Regions from separate parts of the Priestia flexa genome, predicted to be linked through region 1. Evidence: riboswitches for the same ligand, from Rfam matches in the RefSeq annotation. Region 1 holds a riboswitch; each other region holds the start of a gene.

The links. A riboswitch is a leader RNA that binds a small molecule or an ion and turns the genes downstream of it on or off. The one in region 1 is predicted to bind cobalamin.
Region 2: another riboswitch for cobalamin. It lies ahead of LZP85_RS06500 (ABC transporter substrate-binding protein); the one in region 1 lies ahead of LZP85_RS17180 (ribonucleoside-diphosphate reductase subunit alpha).
Region 3: another riboswitch for cobalamin. It lies ahead of LZP85_RS00880 (hypothetical protein); the one in region 1 lies ahead of LZP85_RS17180 (ribonucleoside-diphosphate reductase subunit alpha).
Region 4: another riboswitch for cobalamin. It lies ahead of LZP85_RS10445 (cobyric acid synthase); the one in region 1 lies ahead of LZP85_RS17180 (ribonucleoside-diphosphate reductase subunit alpha).

Annotation. Positions count from the first base shown of each region.
Region 1 covers NZ_CP090431.1:3,343,973-3,347,144, forward strand. The annotation lists gene LZP85_RS17180 (ribonucleoside-diphosphate reductase subunit alpha) at 1-1,748, opposite strand, end outside; cobalamin riboswitch at 1,931-2,116, opposite strand; gene menC (o-succinylbenzoate synthase) at 2,531-3,172, opposite strand, start outside.
Region 2 covers NZ_CP090431.1:1,277,315-1,280,486, forward strand. The annotation lists gene LZP85_RS06490 (thioredoxin family protein) at 1-153, shown strand, start outside; partial or broken gene LZP85_RS06495 (DinB family protein) at 346-849, shown strand; cobalamin riboswitch at 1,052-1,233, shown strand; gene LZP85_RS06500 (ABC transporter substrate-binding protein) at 1,396-2,337, shown strand; gene LZP85_RS06505 (adenosylcobinamide amidohydrolase) at 2,423-3,028, shown strand; gene cbiB (adenosylcobinamide-phosphate synthase CbiB) at 3,034-3,172, shown strand, end outside.
Region 3 covers NZ_CP090431.1:178,030-181,201, forward strand. The annotation lists gene LZP85_RS00875 (SNIPE associated domain-containing protein) at 1-871, opposite strand, end outside; cobalamin riboswitch at 1,061-1,259, shown strand; gene LZP85_RS00880 (hypothetical protein) at 1,424-1,657, shown strand; gene mmgD (citrate synthase) at 1,647-2,756, shown strand; gene LZP85_RS00890 (bifunctional 2-methylcitrate dehydratase/aconitate hydratase) at 2,852-3,172, shown strand, end outside.
Region 4 covers NZ_CP090431.1:2,033,718-2,036,889, reverse strand. The annotation lists gene LZP85_RS10455 (YhdT family protein) at 1-47, shown strand, start outside; gene panF (sodium/pantothenate symporter) at 44-1,504, shown strand; cobalamin riboswitch at 1,503-1,687, shown strand; gene LZP85_RS10445 (cobyric acid synthase) at 1,795-3,172, shown strand, end outside.

The sequences.
Region 1 (3,172 bases):
TAACCGCGTGCTGCAAAATAAGCTCCTGTTTCCCAATCGGACCCTTCAAATAGAGGGTATGCTCCTTTTTCTTCTGCAAGCTCCATGCTTGATTGAATCGTTAGGTAAGCAATTTTTTCATATAACTCATCGCAATACTGAACAGCTTCTTCTGTTTCCCAAGCGATCTTTTGTAGAGCTAATAAATGGTTCCAACCAAACGTACCTAAACCGATAGCACGATAGCGTTGGTTTGTTAGTTTTGCCTGTAGAACTGGAAGGTTATTCAGTTCAATTACGTTATCTAGCATACGAACTTGAATAGGCACAAGGCGTTCAAGTACATCTTCCGTTACTGCACGTGCTAAGTTGATAGACGATAGATTGCAAACGACAAAGTCACCTGGTTGCTTTGTAATGACGATTTTTCCATCTTCTGTGATTTCTTCAACCACTGTTGTCATGCTTTGATTTTGCGTAATTTCTGTACATAAGTTACTGCAATAAATCATGCCCTCATGACGGTTTTGGTTAGCACGGTTCACTGTATCACGGTAGAACATATATGGTGTTCCTGTTTCTAATTGTGAAATCATAATTCGTTTAAAAATTTCAATCGCAGGCACTTTTTCTCTTGATAGGGATTCATTTTCAATACATTCACGATAACGATTTCTAAAGGAGCCGCTGCCTTCCTCTTCATCATAGAAATCTTCTAGCGAGTAACCCATTACCGTACGAACTTCATGAGGATCAAACAAGTACCAGTCTTCACGTTTTTCAACAGCTTCCATGAATAAATCCGGCAAGCAAACGCCAGTAAATAAGTCATGCGTACGCTGACGCTCGTCTCCATTGTTTAAACGTGCATCTAAGAAAGAAAAAATATCCTTATGCCATACGTCTAGATATACAGCAATTGCTCCTTGACGTTGACCCAGTTGATCAACACTAACTGCTGTGTTATTAAGCTGTTTCATCCAAGGAATTGTTCCTGATGATACGCCCTTAAACCCTTTTATATCGCTACCTCGGCTACGGATATGACCTAGATATACGCCAATTCCACCACCGTTTTTACTTAGCGTAGCTAAGTCCGTATTGCTATCATAGATACCTCGTAAACTATCATCAACCGTATCAATAAAGCAGCTTGATAGCTGTCCATAGCTTTTTCCTGCGTTCGCTAATGTCGGCGTTGCCACTGTCATGTAAAGGTTTGAAAGTGCCCAATATGACTCTTTTACCAGCGCTAAACGCTCTTCTTTCTTTTCATTTGCCATGAGTGTCATAGCAATAATTAAAAAGCGTTCCTGCGGTAGCTCGTATACACGCTTATCATGTGATGTTGCTAAATAGCGATCAGCTAATGTCAACAGGCCAATATACGTAAATAGGCTATCTTTTGTATAATCAATGGCTAAGCCTAGCTCATTAATCTCTTCCACAGAGTATGTATCCAAAAGCTGTGTACTATAAATCCCCATATCTGTAAGCTCTGTAATAAGCTGATAAAATGAGCCGTACCTTTCAGCTTGAACGTATTTTCTATTGGCGGCAGCTTTGCGGTATAGCTCTTGTAAATAGATATGAGCTGCTACATATGTCCAATCTGGCTCATCCATTGAAATTCGCTCAAGTGCTGCTAAAATAAAAACATTTGCTATTTTTTCGTCCGTCATATTCTCTTTCGCAGCAACTGTTTCTACTACCTTTTCCTCATACCATGAAAAATCAAGTTGTGGAAATTTTTCACCAAGTAGTTTCATATCATAATTTACTTTTTCAAGTTTATTTAAATCTGTTGTATTAATCATAAAAATAAGTTCCTCCTTTTTCTCCAGCATAAAAAAATCGCTCACCTGACGCAGTGAGCGAATAGAACGAAGATAAAAGAAGACAAAATGTCTTTTCTCAATCCTCGCTCTATCCTCTCACCTCCCGAAGAAGATAAAACGTCATAAAAAAGGCAGGTCTCCTGACTTATGCTTCGCTTTACTCTAAGGCCTTCCCATGATCGTTACTCACAGTGGCTATTCCTTATTTCATCAGCATTCACAGTTGCGGGGACAGTTTTGGATTTACACCAAATTCCCTTTTAAGTCTTTTTTCAGACACCTTTTCTACTGGAAAACACAAAATATAGTATATGAAGTTTTAATCAAAAACAAGATGTTGTGTTATAAACACATTATAAGGGACAACTTACAGAACTACAATATCTTTTTCAAAATAAATTCCCGCACATTTACCCCACCCTTACTTAACATACTGATCTACGCCTTTGTTAAGTAAGGTTTCCTACACATATGTAAAAAAAGAAATTTTTTAAAGTTTTGTTAGGTATTAGCAACTAGCTACTACAAACAGTCTTATTTTTCATCAAACTATTCCATCATAACATGTTTTCTCGGATTGGTTGTACTATTTGATTTATGAAATTTAATCAAACTTTTTTTCACATGACTAGACAGCTTCTATATAAATAAAAAGAAAATTTTTTAAAAAAACGAACTCACAATAAAAAATCCACTTTTAAAGTGGATTTACATTATGCATATGTTTTTTGATATGTGGAAACTTTATTTAAAAATATCCTATCCACCCGATAGCCAATGCCTGGTTCTTTTGGCACATGAATTAACCCATCATCCACTTCTACTTCTGGAAGAATGACATCTTTGTTCCAATAGCGTGAAGAAGCTGAAATGTCTCCAGGTATCGTGAAATTCTCTAATGAAGCTAATGCAATATTATGAGCTCTTGATATACCCGATTCCAGCATTCCCCCTACCCATAGTCGAACATTACTTTTCTGGCACAAGTCATGAATTCGTTTTGCTTCTGTTAAGCCGCCTACCCGTCCAACTTTTACATTAATAACTTGACAGCTCCCTAACTCAATTGCTTTTCTAGCATCATCATAAGACACAATGCTTTCATCTAAGCAAACGGGCGTGCGTAGCTGCTGTTGTAAATGACGGTGATCAATAATATCACTAGAATCTAATGGCTGTTCAATCATCATAAGGTCAAATTCATCTAGCTTTTGAAGCAAATTCAAATCATTTAAGGAGTAAGCAGAGTTTGCATCTACCATCAGCGGCAGTTTTGGATAATGATTTCTAATTTGCTTAATAAGGTCATAATCAGCTCCAGGCTTAATCTTTACTTTAAAACGTTTATATCCAGC
Region 2 (3,172 bases), 1.9 Mb from region 1:
GATAAAGATGAGTTTGAAGAACTTTCTGCAGCAAACAATGTAATGGGAATTCCGTCTCTTCTTGTTTATAAAAATGGTGAGAAAATTGCACATCTTCATAGTGCAAATGCAAAAACACCTGAAGCAGTGCGTGAGTTTTTAAGTTCAATCTAAGTTGATTAGCTACTTGTTTACATAAGCAAGTAGCTTTTTTTGTATAGAGTTTTGCTAAACGTCCCGCTCTTATTTTTTAAGAGTCTTTCTTGTCTTTAAACACTTTATTAGATAAAAAACAAGCTTGTAGAACACGAACGTATGTTTTATAATTTAAATGTGGGAATACATGGTAATATGGAGGGGTTTTGAATGTACATAACAGTAGAAGATTTTATTAAAGAGTGGAACCGCGAAGCCATGCTAACTCAAAAAGTTTTAGAAGGCCTAACTGATCAGGCGTTAACTCAAAAAGTTTATACAGAAGGTCGTACTCTAGGAAGAATTGTGTGGCACTTTACAACAAATATTCCAGACTATTTGGCTCATTTTGGGTTGGAGATAGATTAGCTAGAAAATGCTGAACATGTACCCTCTTCCGCTAAAGAGATTGCTGGAGTTTTCAATAGAATTAGCTTACAAGCAGCGAAAGCTATTAACCAGCAGTGGACAGATGAAACGTTAAAAGAAGTTCAAACAGCCTTTGGTCGACAAGAGACGAATGCTCAAATTTTAATGGGATTGATCAAACATATTATTCATCACCGTGGACAAGTTACGGTACTTATGCGTCAAGCTGGAATTGAACCTTTTGGTGTATACGGTCCCACCAAAGAAGGATGGGTTGGTGTAGGCGTGGAAAACCCTCCTGTTTAAAAGTAATTAGGCTATAAAAAAAGAGTCTTTTCACAGACTCCAAAGACTTACCCCTAAATTTTCAGCCTATCATAATGATACAATAGCAAAAATGTTTATATCTTACTATTACTTTGCTAGAACTTCTGACCTAAAATGTATGAAAGTTATGTCGATTTTCTATTTCCATTTTGAATGGAGTGCGTTATACTAAGACAGGTGAATAATCGTGAAGCAATAAGGTCTCAATTTTAACATTGAGTGAAAAGGGAAGTTTGGTGCAAGTCCAACGCGGTCCCGCCACTGTAAACGTTAGATGTCTAAAGATGCCACTGTTTGAAAAATGGGAAGGCTTAGTACATCATATACGTAAGTCAGGAGACCTGCCTTATTGTCAACTGTGAAACCTTCGAGGAGAGGGGAAGCAGGGTATTTGACGTACATAAACAATGCGAAAGTCATTCGCATCATTTAACGTTACCTGCTTTACTTTCGATTGAAAGTAAAGTTTTTTTATGTGTGCTGAGCGACTTCATAACCGATACATAATTAGGAGGGGTTATCAAAATGAAAAAGTGGTTATCATCTGTTATTGTTGCGATGTTCCTTGTTGTTCTTGCAGCATGTGGGGCAACTGATGAAGGAAGCAAACAAACAGAGCAAACAAAGCAATCAGAAGAGCAAGCTGTTACGGTTAAAGATGCAAGAGGAGAAGAAGTAACGGTTGAACAAGCACCCAAGAAAATTGTTTCTCTTATGCCAAGTAACACGGAAATCGTCTATGAGTTAGGTCTTGAAAAAGAATTAATCGGAGTAACAAGCAACGATGATTATCCTGCAAGCGTGAAAGAAAAAGAGCAGGTAGGAGATATGAATATCAACGCAGAAAAAGTTATTGCATTAAATCCAGACCTTGTGTTAGCTCATGGTTCAAGCATGGGAATGTCGGATGAAGTTTTTAAGCAAATTGAAAGTGCTGGTATTCCATTATTTGTTGTAAATGATGCAACTGATTTCAATACCGTGTATGAAACGATTGGGAACATCGGAAAACTAACGAACAAAACAGATGAAGCAGATAAAACAGTAAAAGAAATGAAAGCTGCTGTTTCAGAAATTGAAGAAAAAGCGAAAGAAATTAAAGACGAAGATCGTAAGAAAGTATGGGTAGAGGTTTCACCTGCGCCTGAGATTTATACAACTGGTAAAGGTACGTTTATGGATGAAATGATTAAAATAATCGGAGCAGAAAACGTAGCTGGAAATGAAGAGGGATGGGTAAAACTTTCGGAAGAGAAAGTGGTTGAGCTAAATCCAGATACAATCGTTACAACATATGATGGTGACGCCAACGAAATCAAAAATCGTCCAGCATGGAGCGATATTACAGCTGTAAAAGAAAATCAAATCGTAAACGTTGATTCTAATAAAACAAATCGACCTGGACCACGAATTGTAGAAGGGTTAGAAGAGTTCGCGAAAGCCGTATATCCTGAGGTGTATAATTAATCGAGAAAAGGACCATATTCCAATTCAAAAAGGAATTGGTCCTTTTTTATCGTTACGTCTTGAGCAGGATGATGAATTATTAACGATGAAAACAAGTATACCGTTTAAAGCGTACAGTTCAGGCGTACTAGGAGATGGTATGCTTGAGACTAACGTTTTTTATAATCGTTTTGTACACAAATACTACCGTGCTGATTCACCTGCTGAAGAATATAGAGCATTTTTAAAAGAAAAAGGCTTCGTTTATGATAAAGTAGTAGGGTTGATGACGGCTGTTTATTTACGGAACAAATCGGTTTATACATATTGTAAAGATAGTCTTACAGTCTCATCTATTATTACTGCCGGAGTTGGTAATGCCGTTGATTTGACGTCTGATGATATTACTCCATTTTCTTCAGGGCCTGGAACGATTAATATGTTCATATTTATTGACGGGAAATTAACGGATGCTGCGTTTTTACAGCTGTTTATCGCAGCAACGGAAGTGAAAACGCGAATGCTTTACGAGCTGGGAGTGCAAGATTCGAACACAGAGACGCTTGCGACAGGAACATCTACTGATAGCATTTGTATTGCCGCAAGCCAAACCGGTAGCATGTATGAGTACGGTGGGTCCATGACGGCTCTGGGACAAGCGGTAGGAAAGCTCGTTAAGCTAAGTTTACTTGAAACCATTCAAAAAAGGTGATGTGTATGGACTTTCAACAATTAATTGTAGCGCATTTGCTAGCTATCTCAATGGCGCTTGTATTAGATGCTATTATCGGAGATCCCGTAAATTGGCCGCATCCTGTCAGGTGGTTTGGGCGCTGGATTTCTTTCATTGATAGGC
Region 3 (3,172 bases), 830 kb from region 1:
TCTCCAATTCTTTTAAAGCACGAGCTTCTTCACGCATGCGCTCTTTAATCTCTTGCTGCTCTTCTTTTTCTTCTTGTTTCTTTTGCTCGAATTCGTATTTTAAGTATAGCTCTTGTAGTTTTAGTTCCAAGTATTCTCTCTTAATGAACACACGCTGCATATCAGTTAGCTTATTTAAATCTTCATATACTTTATGAATTCTTTTCTCACTAACTTCAATATTATTAAATTTCACTTTAGAAATGATATTGTCGCATTCGTTATTAAACGCTCGCAGGATTAATTTTATGGTATCCAAAATAAATTCTTTTCCTTTTTTCTTATCATTACCAATAGTCCAATCTAAGGAATGATTCGTAGCGGATTTTTCTGTAACCATCAGCTTCTGTTCTTTTCGAATATCATCCAACTTAGCTTTGTAAGCTTCAGAGTTCTCAAAATTATATTTTGGTTCATAAAAGCCAAATGATTGCATTAACAACTCATCTTGAACAACAATTAACTTTTCTTGAGCAGTCATTGTTTCATTAATAATGCCTTGGCATTTTAAATTAAATTCTTTAATTTTTTCTTCAATTTTTTTCTTGTCATCCACTAGAGTGGTAACGGATTGAATGTCTTCATATTCAGATAGCAAACGTTCTTTTTTCGATGTAGCTTCGTTAATATCCTTATTTAACTGTTGTAACGTAGCTTTTGCATCTAAAATTTGATCAAGATTGCTTTCTTGAAAGCGTGTTTGGAATGCTTTCCATGATTTATGACGCTGAATAATGAGAATGATTCCAACAATCGGTGGAATGATTAATAGCCAGCAAGCGAATAATACGCCAATAAACCACGCAGAGTGGTACCATTTTTCTTTATACATATTGATGCCCCCAGTTGTGTATATTCTGAACTTTTATTATGTAAATAAATTCAAAAAGTCCAGTTAATAAGTATAGCATAAAATAAAAATATATAGATAAGGTTTAATTTCCAAATAAATACATATATAGTGCATTTTAAAATAAAAATTGTAAAAATTTATAAAATTTGATATGTTTAAAGTGAAAATAATATCGATGTAGAAACAGGTGTAGGTGAAAGGTGTCTTTCATCTGCTTAAAAGGGAAGTTCGGTTGGAATCCGACGCTGTCCCGCAACTGTATTTGGGAGCGATTCGAAAAAGCCACTGTTTTCATGGAAATGAAGATGGGAAGGTTCGAAGAGCGATGATCATAAGCCAGGAGACCTGCCTGTTTTAGCATGCATCAATACCTACGCGGATAGGGGGTGTTAAGTGCGAAGTGACAAACATGTTTTAAAAATGATTTAAAAACATGTTTATTTGAGTATTGTCTCGCGGCTTAACAACTTCTTTGGGAAGTTGTTTTTTTATTGCTTTTTTAGCGGGTACGCGTGATGGAGGTGAGCAGCTGTGGACGGATCAGTTGAGTATTTTGTGAATTACTTCAAAGCGAGCATTATGAATAACGTAGTGGCAGAGAACCCTTGTACACTTTCAGACTATTATCAGGAGTTAAGAGATTTTGTGGTAGACAAGAGGGGGGATGCTGAAAAGAAGGCTCTTTTTTTACACAATATTGAAAAGGCTTACAAAACAGTAGGTGAAGAGATATTTGGAATGGAGGAAAAGAGAGATGGAGACTGAAGCGAGGTTTTTTCCGGGACTTGAAGGCGTTGTGGCTGCTGAAACAAAGATTTCATTTCTTGATACCCAACAGGGGAAAATTATTATTCAAGGGTATGACCTGATTGAGCTATCAAAATCAAAGAGCTACCTCGATATGATCTACCTTTTACTAGAAGAAAGGCTGCCGAATATTAACGAGAAGGAACTAGTTGAAGAAATGTTAAAAGGGGAGTACGAGATTCCAGATGAACTGTTGGATGTCTTCTGCTTACTCCCTAATGGCACGCATCCAATGGATGGCTTGCGAACAGGAATTTCATTTCTTTCAGGCTTTGATAAAGGGCTTGATAATCGTTCTCTATCGGCAAATAAAAGCCGTGCTTACAAGCTGTTAGGCAAAGTGCCTGCGATTGTGGCGAACAGCTACCGTTTAATCGAAAAGAAAGAGCCGATTCGTCCGCTTAAAGAGTTATCGTATAGCGCAAATTTCTTTTACATGATTACGGGGAAGAAGCCATCATCTCTGGAAGAGCAAATCTTTGATCGTTCACTTGTTTTATATAGTGAGCATGAGATGCCAAACTCCACGTTTACAGCGAGAGTCATTTCTTCTACTCAGTCTGATTTATACGGTGCATTGACAGGAGCGGTTGCTTCTTTAAAAGGAAACCTGCATGGAGGAGCTAACGAAGCGGTAATGGAACTGCTTTTAGAAGCTGGTACTGTAGATAAATTTGAAGAGCTGCTGATCGCTAAGCTTTATAAAAAAGAGCGTATCATGGGATTTGGCCATCGCGTGTATATGAACAAAATTGATCCGCGGGCTTTAATGATGAAAGAGTCGCTCAAACAGCTATGCGACCTGCAAGGAGATAATCGTCTTTATCGCATGTGCGAAGCGGGCGAAGAGCTTATGAAGCGTGAAAAAGGTCTTTATCCGAACTTGGATTACTACGCAGCACCTGTCTATTGGATGCTTGGTATTCCTATTTCACTTTATACACCGATCTTTTTCAGTGCTAGAACGGTAGGGTTGTGTGCGCATGTTATTGAGCAACATGAACATAATCGACTTTTTAGACCGCGCGTACATTATGTAGGCGAGCGCCGCTTTTAACAATTTGGGGTTGTTCACGGCCACTCACCGAATGGATATTTTGGCGAATACCCATTTCTATCATAAATAAATTTGAGGAGAAAGGAAAGATGCACATGTTGAAAACGAATGAGCAAGTCAAAACGGATGTTTTATTAGAGGAAATCGCAGATTACGTTCTTCATAAAGAGATTAAGAGTTTAGAAGCGTTCCAAACCGCTCGTTATGTCCTGCTTGATACGATTGGATGCGGGATGCTGGCGCTTAGTTATCCAGAGTGCACAAAGCTCCTCGGCCCCATTGTTCTAGGAACAGTTGTACCAAATGGCAGTCGGGTGCCGGGAACGTCATTTGAGTTAGATCCAATTCGAGCTGCGTTCAACATTGGTTGCATCATCCGCTGGCTGGATTACAACGATACGTGGCTAGCGGCAGAA
Region 4 (3,172 bases), 1.3 Mb from region 1:
TTTCAGATCTTCCTTTAGAAGATGAAGAAAGAGGTGAGAGCGAATGAACTGGGCTGTTGTTGTTCCTCTTGTTGTGTTTGTTCTATTAATTTTTGCGATTGGCTTTATCACCGCTAAAAAAACAAGCACGGCAAGTTCATTTATTAATGATTATTTTCTAGGAAGCAGAGAGCTTGGAGGGTTTGTTCTTGCCATGACGATGGTCGCGACGTACGGAAGTGCGAGCAGCTTTATTGGTGGTCCTGGTACAGCATATCAAACCGGACTTGCTTGGGTACTATTGTCCGTGATTCAAGTTGTAACAGGTTACTTTGTTCTCACAACTCTTGGCAAAAAATTCGCCATTGTTTCGCGAAAGATGAATGCCGTTACGCTTGTTGATTTTTTGAAAAAGCGATATGAAAGCAATATTGTTGTGATTGTTTCTGCTGTAAGCATTGTCCTTTTTCTATTTGCTTCTTTAGCTGCTCAGTGGGTTGGAGGAGCTAGATTAATTGAAGGTTTTGTAGGCATTTCATACAAAAGTGCGCTTGTCATCTTTGCAGTCACCGTACTTGTTTATGTATCAATTGGTGGGTTTCGTGCTGTCGTACTAACCGATGCCCTGCAGGGAATTGTAATGCTTGTAGGGACGATTATTTTACTAATTGCTACTATTTATGCTGGCGGCGGTGTCGAAGCAATCATGAAAGACTTAGTGAATGAAAATCCAAATCTTGTGAGCCCGTACGGAGCAGATCGTTCATTAACACCGCTTTATGTGTCATCATTTTGGATTTTAGTTGGAGTAGGAGTTGTGGGACTGCCACAGGTGGCCGTTCGAGCGATGTCTTATAAAAACTCGAAAGCGATGCATCAAGCCATGCTTATCGGTACGGTAGTAGTTGGTGTGATTATGTTAGGGATGCATCTTATTGGTGTGTTTGCTCGTGCTGTAATTCCAGGAATTGAAGTGGGAGACACTGTGATGCCGACGTTAACCCTTGAAGTATTACCACCTTGGTTAGCAGGAGTTGTACTTGCTGCGCCGATGGCAGCCATTATGTCGACGGTAGACTCTATTTTATTAATCATTAGCTCTGCTATTGTAAAAGATTTGTATTTAAACTACGTTAATCCGAAAGCAAAAGAGCAGCAGGTGAAAAGATGGAGCTTCTTAACAACAATGATTATTGGAATTTTAGTATTTTTGTTTGCTATTAACCCACCTGATTTACTCATTTGGTTTAACTTATTTTCATTTGGTGGACTTGAAGCAGTATTTATTTGGCCAATTGTGTTAGGATTATATTGGACAAAAGGAAATAAATATGGAGCAATTTCGGGAATGGTGACGGGGCTTTTAGTGTATATTTTAATTCACACATACGCTCCTAACCCATTTGGCATGCATACGGTTGTGCTTCCCGTTGTTCTGTCTTTATTGGTTTTTGTAACTGCAAGTATAATGACACAATCAAAAACAAAGAACCTACAAGAACAGCTTCGTAAAAAATATTTATAAACGATTATGTTTTAAAAGTGCCTTATGCGTTTAAGGATAATAGGGAAATCGGTGGAAATCCGATGCAGCCCCCGCTACTGTAAGTGTGGATGAACCTGCAACAAACCGCTAGCAATGAGCTAGGAAGGTGCAGAAGTAAAGTGAAGCACAAGCCAGGAGACCTGCTTTTAAACATTAACTCTTATTTTTCGGCGGGGAAAATAGGTGACGTGCACATCAAAAGAATGAAGATGTTGTCATGAAGCCTTGGTTTTTAGCCAAGGCTTTTTGCTATGAAAGGCGTGATACAGATGAAAAAAGCAATTCCTCTTATGATTCAAGGAACGCACTCGGACGCTGGAAAAAGTTTACTTACAACTGCTTTTTGCCGAATTTTTGCAGAAGATGGTTTCAAAACAGCGCCGTTTAAATCACAAAATATGGCACTTAACTCTTATATTACAAAGGATGGAAAAGAGATTGGACGTGCTCAAGGAATTCAAGCTGAAGCTGCTGGAGTGGAAGCAACGACCAATATGAATCCGGTTTTAATCAAACCGACAAGAGAGTATGAGGCGCAGGTCGTCGTTCATGGTGTTCCTTTGCAAAATATGTATGCGTACGAGTATAGGAAAGATTTCTTTGAAACCGGACGTGAGATTATCACCAAAGCGTATGAAGAGCTTGCTTCTGAGTACGAGTATATTGTCATTGAAGGAGCAGGGAGTCCTGCTGAAATTAACTTAAACGACCGTGAACTTGTGAATATGCGAGTAGCTGATATTGCACAGTCTCCCGTTATTTTAGTAGGAGATATCGATAAGGGAGGCGTTTTTGCTAGCTTAGTAGGAACAATTCAGCTGCTTCCAAAAGAGCATAAGTCAAAAGTGGTAGGTGTGATTATTAATAAATTTCGAGGTGACTTGTCGCTGTTGCAACCAGGGCTTGATTGGTTTGAAGAGTATACGGGACTTCCTGTTCTAGGCGTCGTTCCTTATCTGGATGATGTGGAGATTGATGCAGAAGATTCACTTGCTTTAACTACGTACCCTACTCTTCCAAATCCAGCTAAAGAACTTGATGTTGCCGTTATTTCTTATCCTCGCATGTCGAACTTTACAGATCTAGATCCTATTCGTTTTGAAGATGATTGCCACGTAAGGCTTGTGACAAAACCTTCTCAGCTTGGAACGCCTGATTTAATCATTTTACCTGGGAGCAAGAATACGTTAGAAGACGCAAAGTACTTGTATGAAACAGGCTTAGCAGAAGCTATTTTGACAAAGAAGAATAAGGTGGATATTGCTGGAATCTGCGGTGGGTATCAAATTTTAGGTGAAGTGATAAGTGACCCAAATGAAGTGGAATCAACCCAAAAATCTGTTAAAGGGCTAGGTCTTTTACCTATTGAAACTGTAATGAAAACAAAGAAGCGAACAGAACGGGTAACGGGAAGGGCTATTTTACACGATGAGTCCTATCAAATTGAAGGTTACGAAATTCATATGGGCGAAACAACGTCTACCAAGCCAACTGTACATTTTGCTGAGCTAAATGGTATAAAAGAAGGAGCAGTTTTTGGTCGCGTCATTGGTACATACATACATGATGTTTTTCATAATGATGGCTTTCGACGTGCATATTTAAACGACATTCGACAGCAAAAAGGATTAGTGCCGATTAAGAAAA